4 regions of the Kitasatospora sp. NPDC090308 genome follow, and region 3 is predicted to be linked to each of the others. Evidence: riboswitches for the same ligand, from Rfam matches in the RefSeq annotation. Region 3 holds a riboswitch; each other region holds the start of a gene.

Region 1 (3,604 bases), on a different contig from region 3:
TCGCACCTGGGGTCGGTGGCGGTGGCGGCCGTACTGGCCTCGCTCTACCCGGTGGTCACCGCGCTGATGGCGCGCGGCCTGCTGAAGGAGCGGCTGCTGCGGGTGCAGGTGGTGGGCGCGGGCCTCGCGGTGGCCGGGACACTGATCCTGGCCGCCGGCTGACGCGCCGTCAGGACGCGCCCGCCCGCGGGCCGCCGAACGCCCGGGAGCGCTTGGCGATCCGCCAGTAGCCGATCGCGGCGGCCCAGACCACCACGAACAGGCCGACGATCACGAAGCCGACGTTGTCCAGGCCGAGGCCGGCGATCCAGCCGGTGACGGGGTCGGTCAGGCCGAACTTGTCGTGCAGCACGGCGACCAGCTCGATGGTGCCGATCACGAAGGCCACCGCGATCGACAGCCCGGTGATGGTCAGGTTGTAGTACACCTTGCGGACCGGGTTCGAGAACGCCCACTGGTAGGCGATGTTCATGAACGTGCCGTCCAGGGTGTCGAACAGGCTCATCCCGGCGGCGAACAGCAGCGGCAGGCAGACCACCGCGTACCAGGGCAGGCCGGAGGCCGCGCCGGAGCCCGCCATCACCATCAGGGTGACCTCGGTGGCGGTGTCGAAGCCCAGGCCGAGCACCATGCCGACCGGGAACATCTGCCCGGGGCGGCTGATCGAGCGGGTGGCCCGGTTCAGCAGCCGGGCCAGGAAGCCCCGGGCGTCCAGGTGCTTCTCCAGCTCGGCCTCGTCGTACTCCCCGGCCCGCATCGCCCGGAACACCCGCCAGATGCCCAGCAGGGCGACCAGGTTGAGCGCCGCGATCAGGTAGAGGAAGGCACCGGACGCGGTGGTGCCGACGGTGCCCAGCACCTGGTGGGTGGTCGAGTCCTCGTCCATCAGGGTGCCCGCCAGCGCCGCGCCCCCAGCCACCAGGGCGGCCATCAGCACCACCATCGAGGAGTGGCCGAGCGCGAACCAGAAGCCCACCGAGACCGGGCGGCGGCCGTCCGCCATCAGCTTGCGGGTGGTGTTGTCGATCACCGCGATGTGGTCGGCGTCGAAGGCGTGCCGCATCCCCAGGGTGTACGCGGTGACGCCCAGGCCGACGCCGAACACCTGGGTGCCGACCCGGTAGTCGTACGGCACCACCAGGAACAGCAGCGTCCCGAAGGCCACCGCGTGCAGGGCCAGGATCACCGCCATCAGCCCGGCCGTACGCAGGGTGTCCTCGCGCCGCCAGCGCAGGGCGGGCAGGACGGCGACCGGGCCGGTCCCGGCCAGGGTCGATTCGGGCGCGGTCATCCGCGGATCACGCTCCAGCACCTCGTGGATCACTTCGTGAGATGCCGTGGCCGGTCTCCTGGCTGACGGGGTGTTGCGCGCCGGCGCCCGGCCTTCCCGGCCGCGGGGGCCAGTGGCACGGGGTGGGAGCCGACGACTCCCCGATCACAGTGGCGAGGGCCGCTCCGGACTCCCGTGCCGCGCACTCGCGTGGCGGACACGGTGCACCGGCTTCCCGAGCACCACGGCCCGCCCACCGTAGGCCCGCCGCGGGTGCCGCGGCAAGGGCGCACCCGGGCCGGGGTGGCGCAGATCACGCCTGGTCAGCGGTGTGCTGACCGCCGGTCAGGCCATCCAGAAGAAGACGCAGGTCATCCGCTTCTCCTCCAGCGCCGTCCCGTGGTACTCGGTCGCGGTGTGGATCAGGTTGGCGGTGTAGAGCAGCAGCCGGTTGTAGCGGTGCGGGACGGCCAGGTCCTCGGTGAAGGAGTCCGGCGGGACGAAGCGGGTGCCCAGCGCGTCCACCAGGTTGTTGTGCGGGGCGACCACGCTGTTGCCGCCGAGCCGGCCGCCGGGCAGGCTCTGCCGGTAGAAGCTGGTGCCGCAGCGCTTGGGGACGGCCGGGTTGAGGTACAGCACGGCGGCGTAGCGGCACAGCGAGCGGGAGTCGGTGTGCGGGCGCGGCTCGCACTCCCCGGCGCCCACCACCTGCACGCAGTTGTGGTTGAAGGTGCCGCCCTCGGCCTCGTCCAGCGCCCAGATCCGCGGCGCGCCGGTGGCCTCCCGGACCAGCTCCTCGACCCGCGCCAGCTCCGCCGGCTCCAGGCCGGGCATGGCCCGCAGGCCCGGCCAGGACTCCGGCTTGTGCGGGTAGCCCTCGTCCCAGTCGGTGCGCGCCAGGTGCCGGGCGCGCACCGCGTCCGGGTCCGGGAGGACGTCGTCCAGGACCCAGTAGTCACGGCCGCGGGTGGGCTTGCGGTACGGCAGGACCGGGAGCGCCGGGGCGGGGCGCCGGTCCTGGAACGGGAGAGCGGGCATGGACCCGACAATAGGAGCGGTGTTCCGGGGCCTCGCCCAAGATCCGGTCAACCTTGCGTCAAGGCTTGCCCGTGACGCGGCGTCAGGACCGCTGGCAGCGCGGGCACCAGAACAGGTTCCGGGCGGCCAGCTCCTCGGTGCGGACCGGGGTGCCGCAGACCAGGCAGGGCCGGTCGTGCCGCCGGTACACGTACACCTCGCCGCCGTGGTCGTCCACCCGCGGCGGGCGGCCCATCGCCTCCGGGGTGTGCTCGGGGCGGACGGTGTCGATCCGGCCCGCGGCCACGCCGTCGTGCATCAGCGCCACCAGGTCCGTCCAGATCGCGTCCCACTCGGCCCGGGACAGCTCGCGCCCGGGGCGGTGCGGGCTGATCCCGAGCCGGAACAGCACCTCGGCGCGGTACACGTTCCCGACGCCGGCCAGCACCTTCTGGTCCATCAGCAGCGCGGCCACCGTGCTGCCGCTGCGGGAGACCCGCCGCCAGGCCGCCTCCCCCGACTCCCCGGCCCGCAGCGGGTCCGGCCCCAGTCGGCGGTGGACGGCCGCCTTCTCCTCCGGCGTGAGCAGCTCGCAGGCGGTCGGCCCGCGCAGGTCGGCGTACCCGGTGCCGTTGACCATCCGCAGCCGGACCTGCCCGACCGGCTCGGGCGCCTCGCCCGCCCCGAACGCGTACTTCCCGTACAGCCCCAGGTGCACGTGCAGCCAGTGCTCGCCGAAGCCCAGGAACAGGTGCTTGCCGTGCGCCTCCGCCTCGTCCAGCACCCGCCCGTCGATCAGCGCGGCCCCCTCCGCGAAGCGCCCCTGCGGGCTGGAGACCCGCACCGGGCGCCCCCCGAACAGCTCGTCGTTCTGCCTGGCCAGGCGGTGGATCACATGCCCCTCGGGCACCGGCGGTCAACTCCTCGGTCGTGGTGGTCGCGAGGAGTCCATTGTCCCAGGGCGCTCGGACAGGCCGGGCGGCCCGGTTCAGAGGGCAGCGGCGGCCTCGCGCAGGGCGGCGAGTTCGGCCAGGGCGAGGGCGGTGAAGTCCTGGCCGGGGCGGGCCGCCCAGTGGGCGAGGGCGGTGCGCAGGGCGAGCAGGGTGAGTTCGGCGGTGAGGACGGCGGCCGGGTCGGGGACGCCGCGCCCGCGCAGGGCCGCGGTGAGGGCGGTGGCGAGGGCCTCGCGCTTGAGGAGTTCGCGTTCGGTGAGCTCGGGGTTGGCGGCGACCACCTGCTGGCGCTCGCGGACGGCGGGGTGGCGTTCGGCGGTGAAGGCGTGGGCACCGGCGGCGGCGAGGGCGGCCCCGGCGGCCT
Region 2 (3,604 bases), on a different contig from region 3:
CGTCCAGGCAGGCCCGGACGTCGTCGGCGGAGGCGCACTTGGCGACCGCGCCGGGGAGTTGGCCGTCGTTCAGTTCGTTGAAGCCGAGCCGCGCCGTCCCGTACCCGGGGTCGGCGGGCAGCACCAGCCGGTCGCCGAGCCGTTGCCGCAGCGCCTGCCAGTCCGGCGGCGCGGCCCGCCACCCGCGTTGGCGGGGCGGGAACGCCCGCACCGAGCCCGCGTCCGCGCCGGAGGCCGGACCCGAACCCGGGCCCGCACCCGCACCCCGGTCCTGCGCGCGGGCCGGGGAGACGCCCGCCGCGAGCCCCGCCCCCAGTGCTCCGCCCACGGTCAGAAAACGACGACGGTCCATTGTCACGACGCACCTTCCTCCCCCGCGCCGGGCGCACGGAGGCTCTGCGCCGATCGTCACGCCCCGCCCCGCCGCCGCCCGGCCGCGGCCCGCCGGAGTGCGTCCGATGGCCCAGCGCGCGTCCGCGCGCGCACGACGCCCCGCCGGGCTCCGCGCGCCGGGGGCTGCCGGCCGGAGCGCCGACCCGAGCCGGTGGACGCGCCGGGCAGCAGGCACAATCGCCGGTATGCGTACTCTTCTCGTCATCGGCATCGGCGCGGGCGACCCCGACCACCTCACCCTGGAGGCGGTCAAGGCGATCGGCCGCACCGACGTGTTCCTGCTGCTCGACAAGCCGGAGGAACGGCAGGACCTGATGCGGCTGCGGCGGGAGATGATCGCCGAGCACGGCCGGGCCGGGCACCGGGTGGTCGAGCTGGTGGACCCGGCGCGGGACCGGTCGGCGGCCGGGTACGCGGAGGCGGTCGAGGAGTGGCGGGAGCGGCGGGCCGACCTGGTGGAGCGGGCCGTGGCCGAGGAGCTCCCGGACGGCGGGACGGGCGCGCTGCTGGTGTGGGGCGACCCGTCGCTGTACGACAGCGTGACCGCCGTGCTGGACCGGGTCCTGGCGCGCGGGCGGACCGGGTTCGGGTACACGGTGGTGCCCGGCGTCAGCAGCGTCTCGGTGCTGGCGGCCCGCCACCGCACCACGCTGACCCGCACCGCGCGGCCGGTGCGGATCACCACCGGGCGGCGGCTGGCCGCCGAGGGCTTCGGGCCGGGCGCCGAGGACGCGGTGGTGATGCTGGACGGGCAGGCCGCGTTCACCGCCATCGACCCGGCGGGCGTGCACATCCACTACGGGGCGTACCTGGGCACCGAGGACGAGATCCTGGTCTCCGGCCCGCTGGCCGAACAGGCCGACCGGATCGCCGAGTTGCGGGCCGAGGCCCGGGCCCGCAAGGGCTGGATCATGGACAGCTACCTGCTGCGCCGCACCGACGGCTGAACACCGCCCGGGCACCGGCTGACCACCGTCCGCCCGTCCGCCGTCCGCCCGCGCGTCCCACGGACCGGACAGCTGCCGCACTTCGCACCGGAGAACGCCCGGTCCGTTCTACACTGGCCGCGCAACTGGTTCGCCCTGTCCGCCAGGCAGGGCGTCGCAAGAGGGAACCCGGTGGGAATCCGGGACTGCCCCGCAGCGGTGAGTGGGAACGACCGCCGTCATACGCACTGGGTCCGGACGGGCCTGGGAAGCGACGGCCAGTAGGTGCCCGGGAGCGTCGAGCCTCCCCGGGCGGGCCCGCGAGTCCGAAGACCTGCCCGTTGCCCGGGTGCGACCGTTCGCACCCGGTGACCGGTGACCTCGAGGGCGGGTCGGTACGGACACCAGGCGGGCAGGCGCGGTCGAGCGCGGCACCGCCCGGTCTCGGCACCCTTCCGCGCCTCCTGTGCACCGGACCCAGGATCAAGGCTCGCGAGGAGAGTCCCCTTGACTGCGAAGTCCGTAGCCGCGGCAACCGTCCACGGATACCCCCGCCAGGGCGGGAACCGGGAACTGAAGAAGGCCGTCGAGGGCTACTGGCGGGGCACCGTCACCGCCGACGCGCTGCACTCCACCGCCGCCGAACTGCGCTGCGCCAACTGGCGGCAGCTGGCCGGCGCCGGCATCACCGAAGTCCCCACCGGCGACTTCTCGCTGTACGACCACGTGCTGGACACCACGGTCGCCGTCGGCGCGGTCCCGCCCCGGCACCGGGCCGCGTACCAGGCCGACCCGCTGGACGGCTACTTCGCGATGGCGCGCGGCACCCAGCAGGTGGCGCCGCTGGAGATGACCAAGTGGTTCGACACCAACTACCACTACCTGGTGCCGGAGTTGGGCCCGGACACCGTCTTCGCCGCGCACTCCGCCAAGCAGGTCGGCGAACTGCGCGAGGCGCTCGGCCAGGGCTACCGGGCCCGCCCGGTGCTGCTCGGCCCGGTCACCTACCTGCTGCTCGCCAAGCCCGCGCCCGGCGTGGCCGCCGACTTCGAGCCGCTCACCCTGCTGGACCGGCTGCTGCCGGTGTACGCGGAGCTGCTGGCCGACCTGCGGGCGGCCGGCGCCGGGTGGGTGCAGCTCGACGAGCCCGCGCTGGTGCAGGACCGCACCCCGGCCGAGCTGAACGCCGCCGCCCGCGCCTACCGGGAGCTGGGCGCGCTCACCGACCGCCCCAGGCTGCTGGTCGCCTCGTACTTCGACCGGCTCGGCGAGGCGCTGATCACCCTGGCCAAGGCCCCCGTCGACGGCCTGGCGCTGGACTTCACCGGCCCGGCGGCGGGCAACCTGACCGACCTGGCGGCCGTCGGCGGCCTGCCCGGCAAGCGGCTGGTCGCGGGGGTGGTCGACGGCCGCAACGTGTGGATCAACGACCTGGAGAAGTCCCTCGCCACCCTGGCGACCCTGCTCGGCCTGGCCGACACGGTGGACGTCGCCCCCTCCTGCTCACTGCTGCACGTCCCGCTGGACACCGCCGCCGAGCGCGACCTCGACCCGCAGATCGGCCGCTGGCTGGCCTTCGCCCGGCAGAAGGCCGCCGAGACCGCCCTGCTGGCCCGCGCCCTGCGCGAGGGCACCGCCGCCGTCACCGCCCAACTCGCCGCCAACCGGGCCGACCTGGCCTCCCGCGCGGCCTCCCCGATCACCCGCGACCCGGCGGTCCGGGCCAGGGCCGCCGCCGTCACCGAGGCCGACATCCGCCGCGACGCCCCGTACGCCGTCCGCGCCGCGGCGCAGAAGGCCCGGCTCGGCCTGCCGCTGCTGCCCGCCACCACCATCGGCTCCTTCCCGCAGACCGCCGAACTGCGCTCCGCCCGCGCCGAGTTGAACGCCGGACGGATCGACGCGGCGGACTACCGCAAGCGGATGGAGGCCGAGGTCCGCGAGGTGGTCGCCTACCAGGAGCGGGCGGGCCTGGACGTGCTGGTGCACGGCGAGCCCGAACGCAACGACATGGTGCAGTACTTCGCCGAGCAGCTCACCGGCTACCTGGCCACCCGGCACGGCTGGGTGCAGTCCTACGGCACCCGGTACGTGCGTCCGCCGGTGCTGGCGGGCGACATCTCCCGCCCGCACCCGATGACAGTCGACTGGTATCGCTTCGCGCAGGGCCTCACCGACCGCCCGGTCAAGGGCATGCTGACCGGCCCGGTCACCATGCTGGCCTGGTCGTTCGTCCGCGACGACCAGCCGCTGGCCGACACCGCCCGGCAGGTCGCCCTCGCCCT
Region 3 (3,604 bases):
ACCCTGCGGAGCGAGCTGCCCGGGGCCGTCCTGGTCGACCCGGAGGAGGTCGGCTTCCTGCTGCGCCAGGTCTTCCCCGGCAAGTACGCCGACTTCCAGGACAACCCGGCCTGGCGCCCCCTCGTCGCCGAACTCGCCGTCCGCTGCCACCGGGAGAACGACGGTGGGCCGGTGATCGTCCCGATGACGCTGCTGCGCCGGGACTACGCCGCCGAGATCCACCACGCCGTCCGCGCCGCCGGCGTCCCGCTGCACCACCTGCTGCTGCACGCCGACCCGGACACGGTCCGGGCCCGCATCGACGCCGGTGCCGAGTTCCCCGGGGACGAGGAGCGCAGCGAGAGGGTCCGCGTCTTCCGGCGCGGCAGGCTGCCCCGCTACGCCGAGGCGTACCGGGGGTGGCTGGCCGCCGCCGCCGACGTCATCGACACCACCCGCCGCACGCCCCGTCAGGTCGCCGACCGGGCCCTGGAGATCCTCGGGGCGTTGCCCGGCCGTGCGCCACAGCCCCGGGAGGAGTCGGCATGATCGACGGATGGACCACGCTCTCGTCGACCGTCCAGTACCGGGGAGTGCGGCTGGTGGTGCGCCGTGACGCGGTCCGGCGGGCCGATCGGAGCACGGGGACCTACGAGTTCACGGAGTCCGTCGACGGGGTGCGGGTCGTGGCGCTCGACGGGTGGGGGCGGGTCGCACTGGTGGAGGAGGACGTCTACGCGTGCGGGCAGCGGTTGCTGATGTGTCCCGGGGGAGGGTGCGAGCCGGGGGAGGAGCCTGCGGCGGCGGCGCGGCGGGAGCTGGCGGAGGAGGCCGGCGTCCGGGCCGACCGGGTCGAGCCGTTGACGGCGATGTGGCGGATGCCCGCCGGTGCGCGCACCCGGGAGCACCTGTACCTCGCCACTGGTCTGACCGTCGGGGAGCACCGCCGGGAGGCGAGCGAGGCCGACATGGAGTTGCGCTGGGTGCCCCTGCCGGAGGCGGTGGCCATGTGCGCGGACGGCCGGATCACCGAGGCGGGCACGCTCGCCGCCGTCCTGCTGACGTCGCGGCGCACGGCCGCCCCCGGCTCGCCCGCCGGTGGCGCGGCTCGGGGGTGACGGCGGCGCGGGGCGAGGGGGCGCGGATGCCCTGGACTTACCAGGACGCCCGACTATAGGGTCGAAGGCAGGTCCGCGGTGTCAGGGAAGCCGGTGCGAGTCCGGCACGGTCCCGCCACTGTGACCGGGGAGTCCGTCCTCGTGGGCGAGGGCCACTGGCAGCCAGCCGGGAAGGCCGGGGGGCGGGCGTCGATCCGGGAGTCAGGATACCGGCCGCGGGTGATCCGTGTTTTCCACGAGGATGGAGACGACACGCCATGACCCCGGGCTGCTCCCGCACCACCGGTGCGCCACCCGGCCACGTGCCGAAGTCCGTCGGGGCCCAGATCCCCTGACGGAGTGTCAGGCCGCCGCGTCCGCGCGGTGGCCGCACCGCCGCGCGCCCACCCCCGCCGGCGGCCTCCACTCCTCCCCTCCGCACCACCCGGGACGGGAGAAGGAGCCGATGGTACGAGAACTCACCCCCCGCGTGGCCGGCAAGCCGGTCGCCGGCACCCCCGGGGACCTCCGGCGCGGCCTGGAGGCGGTGGGGTTCGCCGTCGCCGTCCCGGCCGAACTCGGCCGCCGGGCCGCCGAGTTCGGCCGCCGACTTCGCCCGGGGCGAGGCCGCCGGACCGGACTTCTCCGCGATCATCCACGCCCTCCGGAGGGACGGCCCGCCTGACGCGCGGGGCAGCGTACGGAGCAGAGCAGGCAGAGCAGGAAGAGGGACACGTCGCACCATGGCACCACCCGTCGGGCGCAAGGTCTTCGCCCACGCGAAACTGCGGCGGCTGCGCCGCGAGCACGGCATGAACCAGGTCGAGCTGGCGCACGAGCTGGGCCTCTCGACCAGCTACCTCAACCAGATCGAGCACAGCCGGCGGCCCCTCACCGCCGCGGTGCTGCTGCGGATCTCCGAAGTCTTCGGCGTGGAGCCGGAGTTCTTCTCCGAGGCGGAGGAGGAACGGCTCGCCACCGACCTGCGGGCCGCCCTCGCCGACGAGGCGTGCGGCCTCGCGGTCGCGGCGGAGGAGGTGGTGGAGGCGAGCCGGAACCATCCGGACGTCGCCCGGGCGCTGGTCGCGCTGCACCGCCGCTACCGGGAGGCCGTCACCCGGGTCGCCGCACTCGACCACCCGGGGGGTGCCGCCGCGGCGCTGGTGCCCGCCGAACCCCACGACCAGGTACGGGACTTCTTCTACGCGCACCACAACCACATCGCGGTCCTCGACGCGGAGGCCGAACGCACCGCCGCCGCCCTCGCCGCGGACCCGACCGGCCGCACGGCCGCGCTGGTGGCCAGGTTCGGCGCCCGCCACGGGGTGCGGGTGCTGGACGCCGACCCGGGCGACCGGGCCGAGATGCGCCGGTTCGACCCGGCCGGCGGCACCCTGCGCCTGTCGCCCTGGCTGGCGGACGGCCAGCGGGCCTTCCAACTCGCCACCCAGCTCGCGCTGCTGGAACACCGCCCGCTGCTCGACGCCCTGGTCGCGGCGGCCGAACCGGCCTTCACCTCCGCGCAGGCCGCCGACCTGGCCAGGATCGGCCTCGCCAACTACTTCGCGGGCGCCCTGCTGATGCCGTACTCCGCCTTCCACACCGCCGCGGAGGAACTGCGCTACGACGTCGAACTGCTCCAGGCGCGCTTCGGCGTCGGCTTCGAGACGGTCTGCCACCGGCTGTCCACCCTCCAGCGCACCGGCCGGCGCGGCGTGCCGTTCTCGTTCCTGCGCGCCGACCGGGCGGGCAACATCTCCAAGCGGCAGTCGGCGACCGACTTCCACTTCTCCCGGCTCGGCGGCACCTGCCCGCTCTGGACCGTCTACGAGGCGTTCTCCGCACCCGGGCGCATCCTCACCCAGGTCGCCGAGATGCCCGACGGCAAGCGCTACCTCTGGATCGCCCGGACGGTGACCCACGGCGGCCACGGCCACCGCGCGCCCCGCAGCGAGTTCGCCGTCGCCCTCGGCTGCGAACTGCGCCACGCCCACCGCCTGGTCTACTCCGAGGGGATCGCCCTCGACCGGGGGCGGGCCGCCACCCCGATCGGCCTGGGCTGCCGGATCTGCGAACGGACCGACTGCGCCCAGCGGGCCCGCCCCCCGGCCGCCGGTCGGCTCGTGGTGGACCCGGACCGGCGCACCCGGGTGCCCTACCCGGTGACCGGCACCGTCCGGCGGCCCGGACCGTCGTAGCGGGCGAGCGGGCGGATCAGCGCGTTGTGGGCGAGCTGCTCGGTGATGTGGGCGGTCCAGCCGGTGATCCGGCTCATCACGAAGATCGGCGTGAAGGCGGGAGTGTCGAAGCCCATCAGGTGGTAGGCGAGGCCCGCCGGGTAGTCCAGGTTGGGGTGGATGCCCTTGCGCTCCAGCACCGCCTCGCGCAGGGCGGTGTGCAGGGCGGCCAGCCGGACGGCCCGGGGGTCCGCCGAGCCCTCGACCAGCCGGTCGAGGGCCGCCTGCATGATCGGGACGCGGGAGTCGCCGTCCTTGTAGACCCGGTGGCCGAAGCCCATGATCTTCCGT
Region 4 (3,604 bases), on a different contig from region 3:
GCGTCCTTGAAGGTCATCCAGCCGTTGCCGGTCTGCGCCAGGGTGCGCATCATCCGGGCGTACAGGGTCTGCGCGGGGATGGTGCGCACGGCCTTGCCGGCCAGCTCGGCCTTGACGTACGCCTCGTCGAACTCGGCGCCCCACAGGTCGACCAGCTCCGGCACGTCGGCCGGGGAGAACAGCGACCAGTCGGCGTCGGCGTTGACCCGGCGCATGAACTCGTCCGGGATCCAGTGCGCCAGGTTCAGGTTGTGGGTGCGCCGGGCCTCCTCGCCGGTGTTGTCGCGGAGCTCCAGGAACTCCTCGATGTCGGCGTGCCAGGTCTCCAGGTACACGCAGGCCGCGCCCTTGCGCCGGCCGCCCTGGTTGACCGCCGCCACGGAGGAGTCCAGGGTGCGCAGGAACGGCACGATGCCGTTCGACTTGCCGTTGGTGCCGCGGATCAGCGAGCCGCGGGAGCGGATCCGCGAGTAGGACAGGCCGATGCCGCCGGCGTGCTTGGAGAGCCGGGCGATCTGCGCGTACCGGTTGTAGATCGAGTCCAGGTTGTCCAGCGGCGAGTCCAGCAGGTAGCAGGAGGACATCTGCGGGTGCCGGGTGCCGGAGTTGAACAGCGTCGGCGAGCTGGTCAGGTACTCCAGCCGGCTCATCAGGGTGTACAGCTCGGCGACCTCGCGCACCGACTCCTCGGTGGTGCCGACCGCCAGGCCCGCCGCCACCCGCAGCAGGAAGTGCTGCGGGGTCTCGACCACCTTGCGGGTGATCGGGTGGCGCAGCAGGTAGCGGGACTGGACGGTGCGCAGGCCGAAGTACTCGAAGCGGTCGTCGCCCGCCTCGTCGATCAGCGAGTCGAACAGCCCGGCGTGCCCGGCCACGAACGCGGCGGTGGCGTCGCCGATCAGGCCCTCGGCGTGGCCCACGGCCACCGAGGAGGAGAACGAGGTGACGCCCTGGGTGGCGGCCTCGTCGCGGATCTCCAGCGCCAGCAGGCGGGCGGCCAGCTTCGAGTACTGCGGGTCCTCGGCGATCATCGACGCGGCGGCCTCCACGGCCAGCCCGCGCAGCTCGGCGAAGTCCGAGCCAGCGTGGCGGCCGCGCAGCGCGGCGGCGGCGACGTGGCCGGGGTCCACCTGGGGGAGGTCGGTGCTGCGGTCGGTGAGCAGCCGGAGCAGCGCCGCACCGGGGTCGGTGAAGGCGTCGGCGGATCCCTGGGACGGCAGGGTGACTGAGGCGGCGACGGTCAAGGCGCACTCTCTCCTGTGGCGGCGGACGTGGCTCGGGTTGTCCGGCACCGCACGCGGCCAGGGGAGGGCGGCACGAAGGAACGAGAACGCGTTCCGGCGCGCGAAGACCACCCCCGGTCCGCCCGCGAGACCGGACGGCAAAGCTGTGCTGCATGGCGTCTGCGGGGATGCCGTGTCGCACACCGTCGGCAGGTCCTCGGACTGCGCGGGCGTCGCAGCAACCCGCTCACCGTTGCGGGGCAGTCCCGGATTCGCACCGGATTCCCCTGCGTCGACAGCGAGAGTGAGCATACATGTTGTGGTGGCTGGAACTGGAAGCACCAGATGTAGTAGCGCGTGTCGCGTCGGCGGTGCCGCGCGTAGACAACGAAACCGTCCGCGAACCGTCCGCCGGCCGCCCACGAACCGTCCGCCGACCGCCCACGAACCGTCCGCGAACCGCCCACTGACGGCCCGTGGGCCCGCCCGTGAACCCGCCCGCGGACGGCCCGCGGACGGCTTCGGGTCCGGGCTCGGGGCCCGGCTCGGGCCCGCCCTCAGAACCGCGTCGTGTAGACCCACAGGTCCGTGCCGGGCGCCGCCGACCAGTCCCGCGCGGGGCTGCGGACGAAGCCCAGGGCGTCGTAGATCCGGTGCGCGGCGGTCATCGACGGCCGGGTGGAGAACGCCATCCCGGCCAGCCGCAGTTCCCGGCTGCGCGCGATCGAGGCCCGCACCAGGGCCCGGCCGACACCGCGCCCGCGGGCCGCCGCGCCGACCGCGAGCATCCGGATCTCGCCCTCGTCGGGGTGCGCGACGTCCGCCCACGCGGTGCCGCCGGGCGCGAAGGTCACGCAGCCGAGCACCGCCCCGCCGTCGTCGACGGCGACCAGGAGCTCGGCCTCCCGGTTGCGGCGGGCGGCGTCGCGGAGGAGTGCGGCGTAGGGGGAGTCGGGGCGGGTGTGGCCGTCGCCGACGAAGGCTTCGACGCTGACCTCCCCGGCTCCGGCGAGGTCGCGGTCGAGGGCGCGGCGGACGGTCGGGGAGCGCATCCGGACAGTGTGCCGGACGGCCGACGGCGCGGGTCGGCCAGGTCCGGGTCGAACGGGTAGCCGCCCGGCCGGTGCACGTCGTCGCGGCCGTGCCGGCCGTTGCGGTCCAGGTCGCGGCCGACCAGGACGCCGAGGAGTCCGAAACTGCCGAGGAGGCCCAGCAGGGCGAGTGCGGTGGTCATGCCTCCACTGTCCGCGCCCGGCCGGGGCCGGACGAGTGGCAGGAACGCACCATTGCCACGAAATCCTGCCACTGCCATGCTGGCCGGATGCGGAAGCTGGAGAACGTCGCCGTCGTGGTGCTGGAGGAGGTCCACCCCTTCGAACTGGGGGTGGCCTGCGAGGTGTTCGGCCTGGACCGGAGCGAGAGCGGCCTGCCGGTCTACGACTTCGCCCTGGTCGGCGACCGCCCCGGCCCGATGCGCACCCACTCCGGCTTCACCGTCGACGTCCCGCACGGCCCCGAGCGGATCGCCGGGGCCGACCTGGTGATCGCCACCGCCACCGGCATCCGCGCGCACTACCCCGAGGAGGTCTGCGCGGCGCTGCGGGCCGCCCACGACCGCGGCGCCCACCTGCTGTCGATCTGCTCCGGCAGCTTCCTGCTCGGCGCGGCCGGCCTGCTCGACGGCCGCCGCTGCACCACCCACTGGCGCTACGCCGACCTGATGGCCGAGCGCTTCCCGCTGACCACCGTCGAACCCGGCGTGCTGTACGTGGACGACCACCCGGTGATCACCTCGGCCGGCACCGCCGCGGGCATCGACGCCTGCCTGCACCTGGTCCGCAAGGTGCAGGGCGCCGAGGTGGCCCGGGCGATCGCCCGCCGGATGGTGGTCGCCCCGCACCGGGACGGCGGCCAGGCCCAGTTCATCAACCGGCCGGTGCCCGAGGGCGGCGGCGAGTCGCTGGCCGGGGTGCTGGAGTGGATGCGCCGCCACCTCGACCGGGAGACCGGCGTCGACCAGCTCGCCCGGCTCGCCCACATGTCGCCGCGCACCTTCGCCCGCCGCTTCCGGGAGGAGACCGGCACCACCCCGCACCGCTGGCTGACCGGCCAGCGGGTGCTGCTCGCGCAGCACCTGCTGGAGTCCACCGGCGAGAGCGTGGACGCCATCGCCACCCGCTGCGGCTTCGGCAACGCCGCCACCCTGCGACACCACTTCGGCCGCCGCCTGGGCACCACCCCGCAGGCCTACCGCCGGGCCTTCGGCGGCCCGCGCCGCGCCGCCGGGCCGCAGTACCAGGACGCCTGACCGGGGCACGGCGGGGGAGCCGGAACGGGGGCTGGAACGAGGGACCGGGCCACGGACACCGGGCTGCGCCGGC

The links. A riboswitch is a leader RNA that binds a small molecule or an ion and turns the genes downstream of it on or off. The one in region 3 is predicted to bind cobalamin.
Region 1: linked by a shared signal. The riboswitch ahead of ACIQVD_RS15125 (HoxN/HupN/NixA family nickel/cobalt transporter) and the one ahead of ACIQVD_RS26065 (short-chain fatty acyl-CoA regulator family protein) in region 3 are both predicted to bind cobalamin.
Region 2: linked by a shared signal. The riboswitch ahead of metE (5-methyltetrahydropteroyltriglutamate--homocysteine S-methyltransferase) and the one ahead of ACIQVD_RS26065 (short-chain fatty acyl-CoA regulator family protein) in region 3 are both predicted to bind cobalamin.
Region 4: linked by a shared signal. The riboswitch ahead of ACIQVD_RS06620 (ribonucleoside-diphosphate reductase subunit alpha) and the one ahead of ACIQVD_RS26065 (short-chain fatty acyl-CoA regulator family protein) in region 3 are both predicted to bind cobalamin.

The regions. Positions count from the first base shown of each region.
Region 1 is NZ_JBIVXY010000005.1:424,857-428,460, forward strand. It holds gene ACIQVD_RS15120 (EamA family transporter) at 1-162, shown strand, start outside; gene ACIQVD_RS15125 (HoxN/HupN/NixA family nickel/cobalt transporter) at 170-1,291, opposite strand; cobalamin riboswitch at 1,322-1,532, opposite strand; gene ACIQVD_RS15130 (DUF6445 family protein) at 1,616-2,308, opposite strand; gene ACIQVD_RS15135 (Fpg/Nei family DNA glycosylase) at 2,391-3,197, opposite strand; gene ACIQVD_RS15140 (helix-turn-helix domain-containing protein) at 3,276-3,604, opposite strand, start outside.
Region 2 is NZ_JBIVXY010000021.1:3,239-6,842, forward strand. It holds gene ACIQVD_RS31365 (FAD-binding oxidoreductase) at 1-328, opposite strand, end outside; gene cobF (precorrin-6A synthase (deacetylating)) at 579-1,340, shown strand; cobalamin riboswitch at 1,450-1,676, shown strand; gene metE (5-methyltetrahydropteroyltriglutamate--homocysteine S-methyltransferase) at 1,827-3,604, shown strand, end outside.
Region 3 is NZ_JBIVXY010000013.1:124,093-127,696, reverse strand. It holds gene ACIQVD_RS26075 (AAA family ATPase) at 1-528, shown strand, start outside; gene ACIQVD_RS26070 (NUDIX domain-containing protein) at 525-1,097, shown strand; cobalamin riboswitch at 1,157-1,330, shown strand; gene ACIQVD_RS26065 (short-chain fatty acyl-CoA regulator family protein) at 1,820-3,274, shown strand; gene ACIQVD_RS26060 (bifunctional 2-methylcitrate synthase/citrate synthase) at 3,232-3,604, opposite strand, start outside.
Region 4 is NZ_JBIVXY010000002.1:586,099-589,702, forward strand. It holds gene ACIQVD_RS06620 (ribonucleoside-diphosphate reductase subunit alpha) at 1-1,244, opposite strand, end outside; cobalamin riboswitch at 1,414-1,552, opposite strand; gene ACIQVD_RS06625 (GNAT family N-acetyltransferase) at 1,781-2,275, opposite strand; gene ACIQVD_RS06630 (helix-turn-helix domain-containing protein) at 2,545-3,531, shown strand.